2 regions of the Bradyrhizobium sp. USDA 4474 genome follow, and region 1 is predicted to be linked to the other one. Evidence: riboswitches for the same ligand, from Rfam matches in the RefSeq annotation. Region 1 holds a riboswitch; the other holds the start of a gene.
What was found. A riboswitch is a leader RNA that binds a small molecule or an ion and turns the genes downstream of it on or off. The one in region 1 is predicted to bind cobalamin.
Positions count from the first base shown of each region.

Region 2: another riboswitch for cobalamin. It lies ahead of metE (5-methyltetrahydropteroyltriglutamate--homocysteine S-methyltransferase); the one in region 1 lies ahead of ACVW16_RS30855 (TonB-dependent receptor domain-containing protein).

Region 1 is NZ_JBSRZJ010000002.1:6,235,235-6,239,392, reverse strand. Features, by position in the region: gene ACVW16_RS30855 (TonB-dependent receptor domain-containing protein) at 1-1,677, opposite strand, end outside; cobalamin riboswitch at 1,794-1,996, opposite strand; gene ACVW16_RS30850 (histidine phosphatase family protein) at 2,070-2,642, shown strand; gene cobT (nicotinate-nucleotide--dimethylbenzimidazole phosphoribosyltransferase) at 2,635-3,687, opposite strand; gene cobF (precorrin-6A synthase (deacetylating)) at 3,698-4,158, opposite strand, start outside.
Region 2 is NZ_JBSRZJ010000002.1:5,022,225-5,026,382, reverse strand. Features, by position in the region: gene metE (5-methyltetrahydropteroyltriglutamate--homocysteine S-methyltransferase) at 379-2,724, opposite strand; cobalamin riboswitch at 2,824-3,025, opposite strand; gene ACVW16_RS25305 (hypothetical protein) at 3,641-3,895, shown strand.

The DNA.
Region 1 (4,158 bases):
ACCGGTGGCGTACTGGCTGAAAAAGGTCAGGCCGGGAACGGCTTCCCAGGTGTAGCCGATGCGACCGGTGACGGGCGCCCAGTCCTTTGTGAACGGGAAGCTCGCCTTCTCCAGGCCGTTGACGTCGGTCGAGTTGCGATCGAGCCCGATATGCTCGACGCGCAGGCCGCCGATGAGCGAGAAGGTCCGCGTCAGCTTCAGCCGGTCCTCGAACGACAGCGCCTCGTTGTCGATCCGCGCTGTCTGCTGCTGCGTCGTGAGTAAGCCGTAGAGGCCGCGGTCGGGATCGACCAGCGAGACAAAATCGTTCGGGAAGTTTGCCGCGCCCGGCCGGACGAAGTCGAGGTAGCTCGACGACAGCGTCGTGACCATGCGGTTGTCGAAACCCGCGATGTTGGCGTCCCAGACCAGATCAGTGATGTTGCCGACGAGGCGCTGGCTGTGCGCGACATAGAAGCGCTCGCGATAGACCTGGTTGTTTGTGGAATTGAACGCCTCGATCTCGTTGTTGAACCAGCTGCGCTCGGCGTCATAGCCGTAGGCTTGGCTCTTCAGCGTCAGGTCGGGCGCCAGCTTCAGCTCGAAACCGCCGCGCAGCCACACTTCCTGCGCAACGTTTCTATTGTCGAGGACATTGTAGTTCGTATTGAAGGTACGGTCATCGATGGTGACGGCCCCAAGGTCGGTTCTGTTGAAATAGCTGCCGGAGACGATGCCGCTCGTCGCGTGCGAACCGCTGAAGGCCGCCGACACCAGCGGCGCGCCCCAATAGGCTTTTGAACGGTCCTCGCGATACTCGATCGCCCCCCAGACCTTGAGGCTGTCGGAGATGCGGTCATTGAGCTGGCCGGAGACGTCGAGTGTCTTGGTATTGGTGTCGTCGGCAAAGCCGTTGAGCGAGGACCGGCTGACGTCGAAACGGTAGTCCAGACCCTGCACGTTGGTGCTACCCCCGGAACCGTAATGCGTACGGAAGGAATTCAAGGAATCGAACGAAAAGTCTGCTTCGTTCTGGATCTGCCCCGTGCGCGGCTGCTTGCTCACGAAATTGATGGCGCCGCCTGCGGCGCCCTCGCCCGACATCAGCGAGGCCGGACCTTTGAGGATTTCCACGGCTTCGAGATTGGCCGTGTCCATGATCCGCGAGGTCATGTTCTGCGGACCGATCTTGATGCCGTTGTAGAGCGTGTTGATCTGGCTGTTGGTGAAGCCGCGCATCGAGAACGCGGACGGCTCGGCCGGATTGTCTCCGGCAGTGACCCCGACCGCGCCTTGCGCGACGTCGGAGACGGTGCGGTAGCCCTGCTCGCGGATGGTCTCGGCGCGGATGACCTCGACGGTTGCCGGCGTCTCGCGCACCGTCAGGCCGAGGCGCGAAGCGCTCTCCGCGACCGCGTTGCTGTTGAGTGGCGTTGGCGCTGCGGAATTCGGCACGACCGGCTTGGACGCGGTCGACGCGGTCGAGGGTCGCCGCACGGCCCTACGGCGCGCGCTCTCTGCACTTTGGCCATTGGGTTTGGCCTGCTTGCGCGATTGCGGCGGCGACACCTCCACGGGCGGCAGGGGCTCGCGGGCCTGCTGCGCCAGGGCAGCCGTCATGTCGATGGTAGCGAAAGATGTGAGAGCGGCGGACGCCAGCAGAAGGCGGCGTGGTCGTACAATACGGATGGAAGACACGGTCCTGGACCTCGGTGTGACGTCAGTGGCACGTCACCGCGAACCAAGGTCCCACCATCAGGCTGTCAGCCTTCCGATGAAGCCGAATGTCTGTACTCCCCGACCGACATCTTCGCGTGTGACCACGGCTGACGGCAGGTCTCCTGGCTCGCGGGTCGTGACCGCTTCGTCGCCTTCCCGGGACCGAGGACCCAGTGGCTTTTCGACGAAGGATTCACCGCTTACAGTTGCGGGGGCAGCTGCGGCATTGGGGGCAACGTCCCCGCACCGCATTCCCTTTTCATCCCCTTTCGGGGAAACCGTCACCGCCATCTAGGATTACGGCGAAGACAGAGTCAATGTGCCGGATGCGGCGATATTGCCGCGGCGGCGAGCTTCCCTGGGAGATCTGCATGGAAGGCGAGACCTTCCTTTGGCTGATACGCCATGCCCGCGTCGACGGTGTCGCGGGGACCATCCATGCGGCCGACGCTCCGGCCGATCTCGACGATCGCGCGCAGCTCGAGGCGCTGCGCCGTCTTCTGCCGCCGAATGCGGCGAGCTATGCCAGCCCGGCGCGCCGCACGGTCGAGACGGCGCGGGCGCTGGGGCTTGAGCCTGAACTGATGCCCGAATTCGGCGAGCAGGATTTTGGCGGCTGGACCGGCCGCCGGCATGACGAGCTCGCAGCCAGCGGGGGCGAAACCTATGCGCAGTTCTGGAGTGATCCGGCACGCCGACGGCCACCAGGTGGAGAGAGTTTTGAGGATCAGGTCGCGCGCGTCCGGCTCGGGCTTGCGCCGATAGGTGCCGGCCCCGCAACGCTCGTCGTGCATTCCGGCACCATCCGCGCCGCCCTCTGCATCGCCCTCGATCTCCCGCCGCAAGCAGCCTTGCGCTTCGTGATCGATCCGCTGTCACTGACCCGGATCGACCGGCTCGCGACCGGATGGCGGGTTGTGTCAGTCAATCGGCAAGTCAGCTAGCTCTGTCCGGCACATTGGCCTGCGCGAACGTCGCCATGTCATTGTGCAGCGCGCAGGCCGAACGCACCAGCGGCAGGGCGATCGCGGCGCCCGACCCCTCGCCGAGCCGGAGATCGAGGCTGATCAGCGGCTGCACGTTCAGCGCGCGCAGCACCAGCCGATGCCCCTGTTCCGCCGACTGGTGTGACGGCAGCAGGAACGGCTGGCACGACGGGTTCAGCCGCACCGCCGCGAGCGCCGCTACCGAGACGATGAACCCGTCGATCAGCACGGGAATTCGCGCTTGCGCGGCCGCGATGATGGCCCCGGATATGGCCGCGATCTCGAAACCGCCCACGGCGCACAGGATTTTTTCGGGCGCCGCGCCGGCCACGCCATGACGCGCGATCGCGGCATCGATCACGCGCGCCTTGTGCACGCGCCCCGCCGCATCGACGCCGGTGCCGTGGCCTGCGATCTCTTCGGCGCTGATGCCGAGCAGGCCTGCGGCGATCGCCGCAGACGTCGTGGTGTTGCCGATACCCATCTCGCCGAAGATCAGGAGATCGGGTTGATTGGCCTTCGCTCGCGTGACTGCGCGCTGACCGGCCTCGAAGGCGAATGCCAGCTCGGCGAGCGTGAGCGCAGGCTCAATGCTGAAATCCCGCGTGCCGTGACGCGGCTTGTCCGTGACGATATCTGGCATCGGCTCTTGCGCCAGCGTTCCCGCGTCAACAACTTCAAGCGTCGAGCCGAGCTCGCGTGCCAGCACCGAGATCGCAGCGCCGCCCGAGGCAAAATTCGCCATCATCGCAATGGTGACGGCCTGCGGATAGGCCGACACGCCCTGGGCGACAATGCCGTGATCGCCGGCGAAGATGATGATCGGCACGCGTGCCGCGCGGGGGCGTTCGGTCGCTTGCAGACCGCCAAGCTCGATCGCGAGCTGCTCGAGTCGGCCGAGCGCGCCCGTCGGCTTTGTCAGTTGCGCCTGCCGCGCGATCGCCGCATCGCGATGAACAGCTGATGGCTCAGGGCAGTTTTGAGTGATCCATTCAGGGAGCATGCTGCCTCGCTTATGGCCTGCGTTTGAGAATATAACAGTCCATGATCCAGCCGTGCCGCTCGCGCGCATCCTGCCGCGCCGCCACGATGCGCGGACCAATATCGGCCAGCGCGCCGGACATGATGATCTGATCGGCCATGCCGAGATAGGCACCCCACCAGATTTGAATTCTGTCAGGATCGAGCGACTGGAACGCGGTGCCGCCGTCGAGCATCACAACGACCGTATCGACGCCTTCAGGCCAGCCGCCTTCGCGCAGGCGCCGTCCCGTCGTGACCAGAAAGGGCTCACCGATGTCATTGAGCGGCAGCGCATGCGCCGCGCAAAGCGCCTGGATCGAGGTGATACCCGGCACGACCTCAATGGTCGGCTGGGGAGCGAGCCGCTGCGCAATACGCAGCGAGGAATCGTAGAGGGACGGATCACCCCAGATCAGCAGCGCGACCTTGCCGTCACCGCCGAGATGATCGG
Region 2 (4,158 bases), 1.2 Mb from region 1:
GAGGTTGTGACCTGATCCAGCCGGCGGCACGGCCGATAGCCTTATGTCGCGGCCGGCGCCATCGAGACCGCGTACCGTCTTCGGCCCTATCGAGCGTGAATCTGTCTACGCGCACATTGGCGCATCTGGCTTGGATAGCAGCTTCCATCTCCGCAAGCATCGGCGTGCGCTTGAGAAAGAACTGCCTGTCCGGACTCTTGATTCGAACCGTAGGCGATTCTCCCTCGGACCGCGACAAAGTAGCGCGACGCGTCACCGTCTCATCGGACGCCGCTCCATCCCCGGCCCATCAAGGGCCGGGTACTTTGGTTCGACATTGTGGAGCACGCAAATCACCACTAGCGAATTAACCTCGTCGACAACAGACTAAGCTCGGGATCAATGGTTTTGCGGATCGGATGCAGCGCGCAGCTCGCGGGCGGCAGCGACCATGTTGACCAACGCGGGCCGCACTTGCTCCCATTTGCGCGTTTTTAGGCCGCAGTCCGGATTGACCCAGAGCTGCGATTTCTGCAAACGCGCCTGAGCCAACACCATCAGTTCCTTCATTTCGCTCGTCCCGGGAACGCGTGGAGAGTGGATGTCGTACACACCCGGTCCAATTTGATTTGGATACCTGTACTCTGTGAATACGTTCAGTAGCTCCATTTTAGAGCGCGACGTCTCAATCGATATTACATCCGCATCCATTGCGGCGATTGCGCCGATGATGTCGTTAAACTCCGAGTAGCACATATGTGTATGGATTTGCGTTTGATCGCTAACGCCGGACGAGCAGATGCGGAAACAATCTCCCGTCCAATCGAGATATTCGTTCCACTCCGATCGGCGCAATGGCAATCCTTCGCGGAGTGCGGGTTCGTCGATCTGGATCATGGCTGCACCGGCATCCTCGAGATCGCGGACTTCGTCTCGGATTGCGAGCCCAAGCTGACGGCAGACCTCACTTCTAGGAAGATCATCGCGAACAAACGACCAATTCAGGATTGTCACCGGTCCGGTCAACATCGCCTTCATTGGCTTGCTCGTTAGTGACTGCGCGTAGCGCCACCATTCTACGGTGATCGGCTTCGGCCGCACTACATCGCCAAACAGGATCGGGGGACGAACGCAGCGCGAGCCATAGGACTGCACCCATCCATTGCTGGTCGATGCGAAGCCTGCGAGTTTTTCGCTAAAGTACTGCACCATGTCATTGCGCTCAAATTCGCCGTGCACAAGGACATCAAGCCCAATGTCTTCCTGCCAACGTACAGCGCGGGCTATCTCCTCCTTAAGAAACCTGTCATATTGTTCGTCGCTCATCGTGCCTTTCGCATGCGCCGCACGAGCACCTCGGACCTCAGCCGTCTGTGGAAATGATCCGATCGTCGTCGTAGGGAACGCTGGTAGTCCGAAGCGCACCCTTTGAATCTCGGAACGACGGGCAAATGGGCTCGTTCGCCGGCGCATCTTCTGGTCGATCGCCCTCATCCGGGCAGCAACATTCGCATCATGGATCTTCGGCGAACTCCGGCGGGCAGTCACAGCGCATTCCGACTCGGCAAGAGCTTGCCCGACATTCCGGTCGCCAGCGAGTGCCCGCGCCAGGATCGCAAGCTCACGCATCTTCTGAACCGAGAAGGCGAGCCAGCTCTTGACGTCGGAAGTGAGCCCGGTCTCTAGTTCAGCATCGACTGGTACGTGAAGCAACGAGCAGGATGGAGCTAGCTGTACACGGTGTTTACCGAGCTTCGCGATCGCGGGCTCTAGCCTCTGGCGTAGCGACGACAAGTTCGACCTCCATACATTCCTGCCGTCGATGACACCGAGCGACAAGACGAGATCAGCTCGCCCGTCAGCAATGATCTGCTCCAATAACTCCGGCGATCGAACCAGATCGACGTGCAGGCCGGACACTGGCAGGCTCAAGGCAGTATCCAGATTGTCGCCTAGTGCGCCGAAATAGCTGGCAACCAAGATTTTGATAGCCGGTCCCTCCTTTGCCAACCGGTTATAGGCATGTAGCAAGGATTTTCGCGCCGCCTCGTCCAGATCAAGGACCAGGCTGGGCTCGTCAAACTGAACCCATCTTGCCCCTCGTTTGGCCAATTCATGAAGAACCTCGATATAGACCGGAATCAGATCATCCAACAGGGAGAGGGGCTGGAACGAGTTATCGGCACTCTTGCCGAGCTTTAGGAATGTGACCGGTCCGATAAGAACGGGGCGGGTTTGAAAGCCCAGACCCTTTGCTTCCTCATATTCTTCAATGGGTTTGCGAGAGCACAGCCTGAACGCCTGTCCCTTGTGAAACTCTGGAACCATGTAGTGGTAATTGGTGTCGAACCACTTGGTCATCTCCTGCGCTGGCGCGCCAGATCCTCGTAGGCCGTGACCGACACTCGGGTCGAGGTCGTCGCATTGCGATCCGCGGGCCATGGCGAAGTACGTCGCAAGGGAAACGGATTCTCCCTTCGAATCGTAGATCTCCGGGATCGCGCCAACCATGACACTTGTATCGAGCACTTGATCATACAGCGAGAAGTCATTCGACGGAATGATAGTGACGCCGATAGAGCTCTGACGAGCCCAGTTCGCTGCGCGCAGGCCGGATGCGTCCTCTTGCAACTGCTGTTCGCTTATCCTACCGGCCCAATACCTTTCGAGAGCGAATTTCAGTTCACGGCGTGGACCGATGCGTGGCGTTCCGAGCGTAGCAACGGGAAGAGAGAGAAGAGACATAGCTTAACCCCTGTTGGGGACAAGGCCATGGCGGACGCAGGCAGTCGAAGTCGCGCATGCGACAGCTGCTTGGCGCACCACCGAGACACCCCGCCCGTGGACCAATATTTTGCCGGGGCAGGTCTCCTGGCTTGCAGGTCGTCGCTGCTGTCCGGCCTTCCCGAAGCCGTGGAGGCTTCAGTGACATCGTTGGACAGTGGCTCGCCGCTCACAGTTGCGGGGGCAGCGCCGGCATTGCACCGGCTTCCCTCTTAGCTCCGGATCGAACACGCCCCGGAGAACCTCGACGACCTGGATTATCGGTAGGAGACCTTTCCCGTCAACCTCTCAGATTGTGTACCAAGCTAGTCTGCGACATCTGGTAAGCGAATGACCGTTGACCGGCGAATGACTGTGCGTCTCAACGATTAACCGCCACCCGGAAACATTGGCTGGTCAGAGATCGCGTGTCAGAAAGTCTCGAGTGAGCATCGGTAGCTGCCATGGGATGCCTCTGCACGCTATGGCGATGGCAGGGACAAAGGCAGCGTTCGCGGCGAGGACTACCGCCATTTCGAGCAGATGCAGCGTTCGACGCGGCTTCGTTTCAGCGTTCGCCCAGCAGCTGCACCGGGCAGCGGCTTCTTTGCTAAAGGATCCGCATCGATAGCGGAGGTTTTTTCGGCGCACTCGGGCACCACACGCGGCGCGCCGATTGATCGCCTGCCAGCCAGACTTCAACGTCGGCGGCTAACTCGGCTTCGTGTCGCTGGCCGGCATGTAGGTCAACGAAGAAGGCGATCGTGAAGCACACCGTTCAATGGTGGCAGCGGCACTCCAAGCCGGGATCAGATTTCCATCCGAGGCGCTCGCTTCTTCTACTGCGGGACAAGGGGGTCCAAGCTGCGGCCGATGCGCCGAATGGAAGCATCGAAACATGCGCACGTCGGAAAGGCGACAAGAACACACAAAATCGATGCGTATTTTCGCCCATTGCCTGGCACGAAGAATGCAATCCGTCGGCATGCCCAGACTGCTGCTGCTGGGCATGCCAGCTCAGCCAATTGGAATGCTGTCGCTGACAGGGAAGTTAGCGCCGCGTGACATAGGCAACGGCGTCGAACAGCCTTATCGCGTCGTCGCTAACTTCTTGCCTCTCGCTCAGAGCAAGTTCAAGTCACCTGCTGCCTAAGTCTCTGGATGGGAGACGCCGAGGTTATGAAGAGACTGTTTGCAAGACCCCTGCTATATCTGTGGCTAGGTGCATCTCTAATCTGCCTCGCCTGGCCGGCCGCCACGAGCAGCCGTATCCGGTCGGTCGACAGCCCCCTTATCGAGAGATTCAAGTCGGCTTGGCGGGCGCAAGATGGTGAAACGGTAGAACAAATCATCTCCAATGTCTCGAAGGTGGCACAGTTCGTCCCCCAAATGTGGGGCGTCGCTGAACTTGGCGGA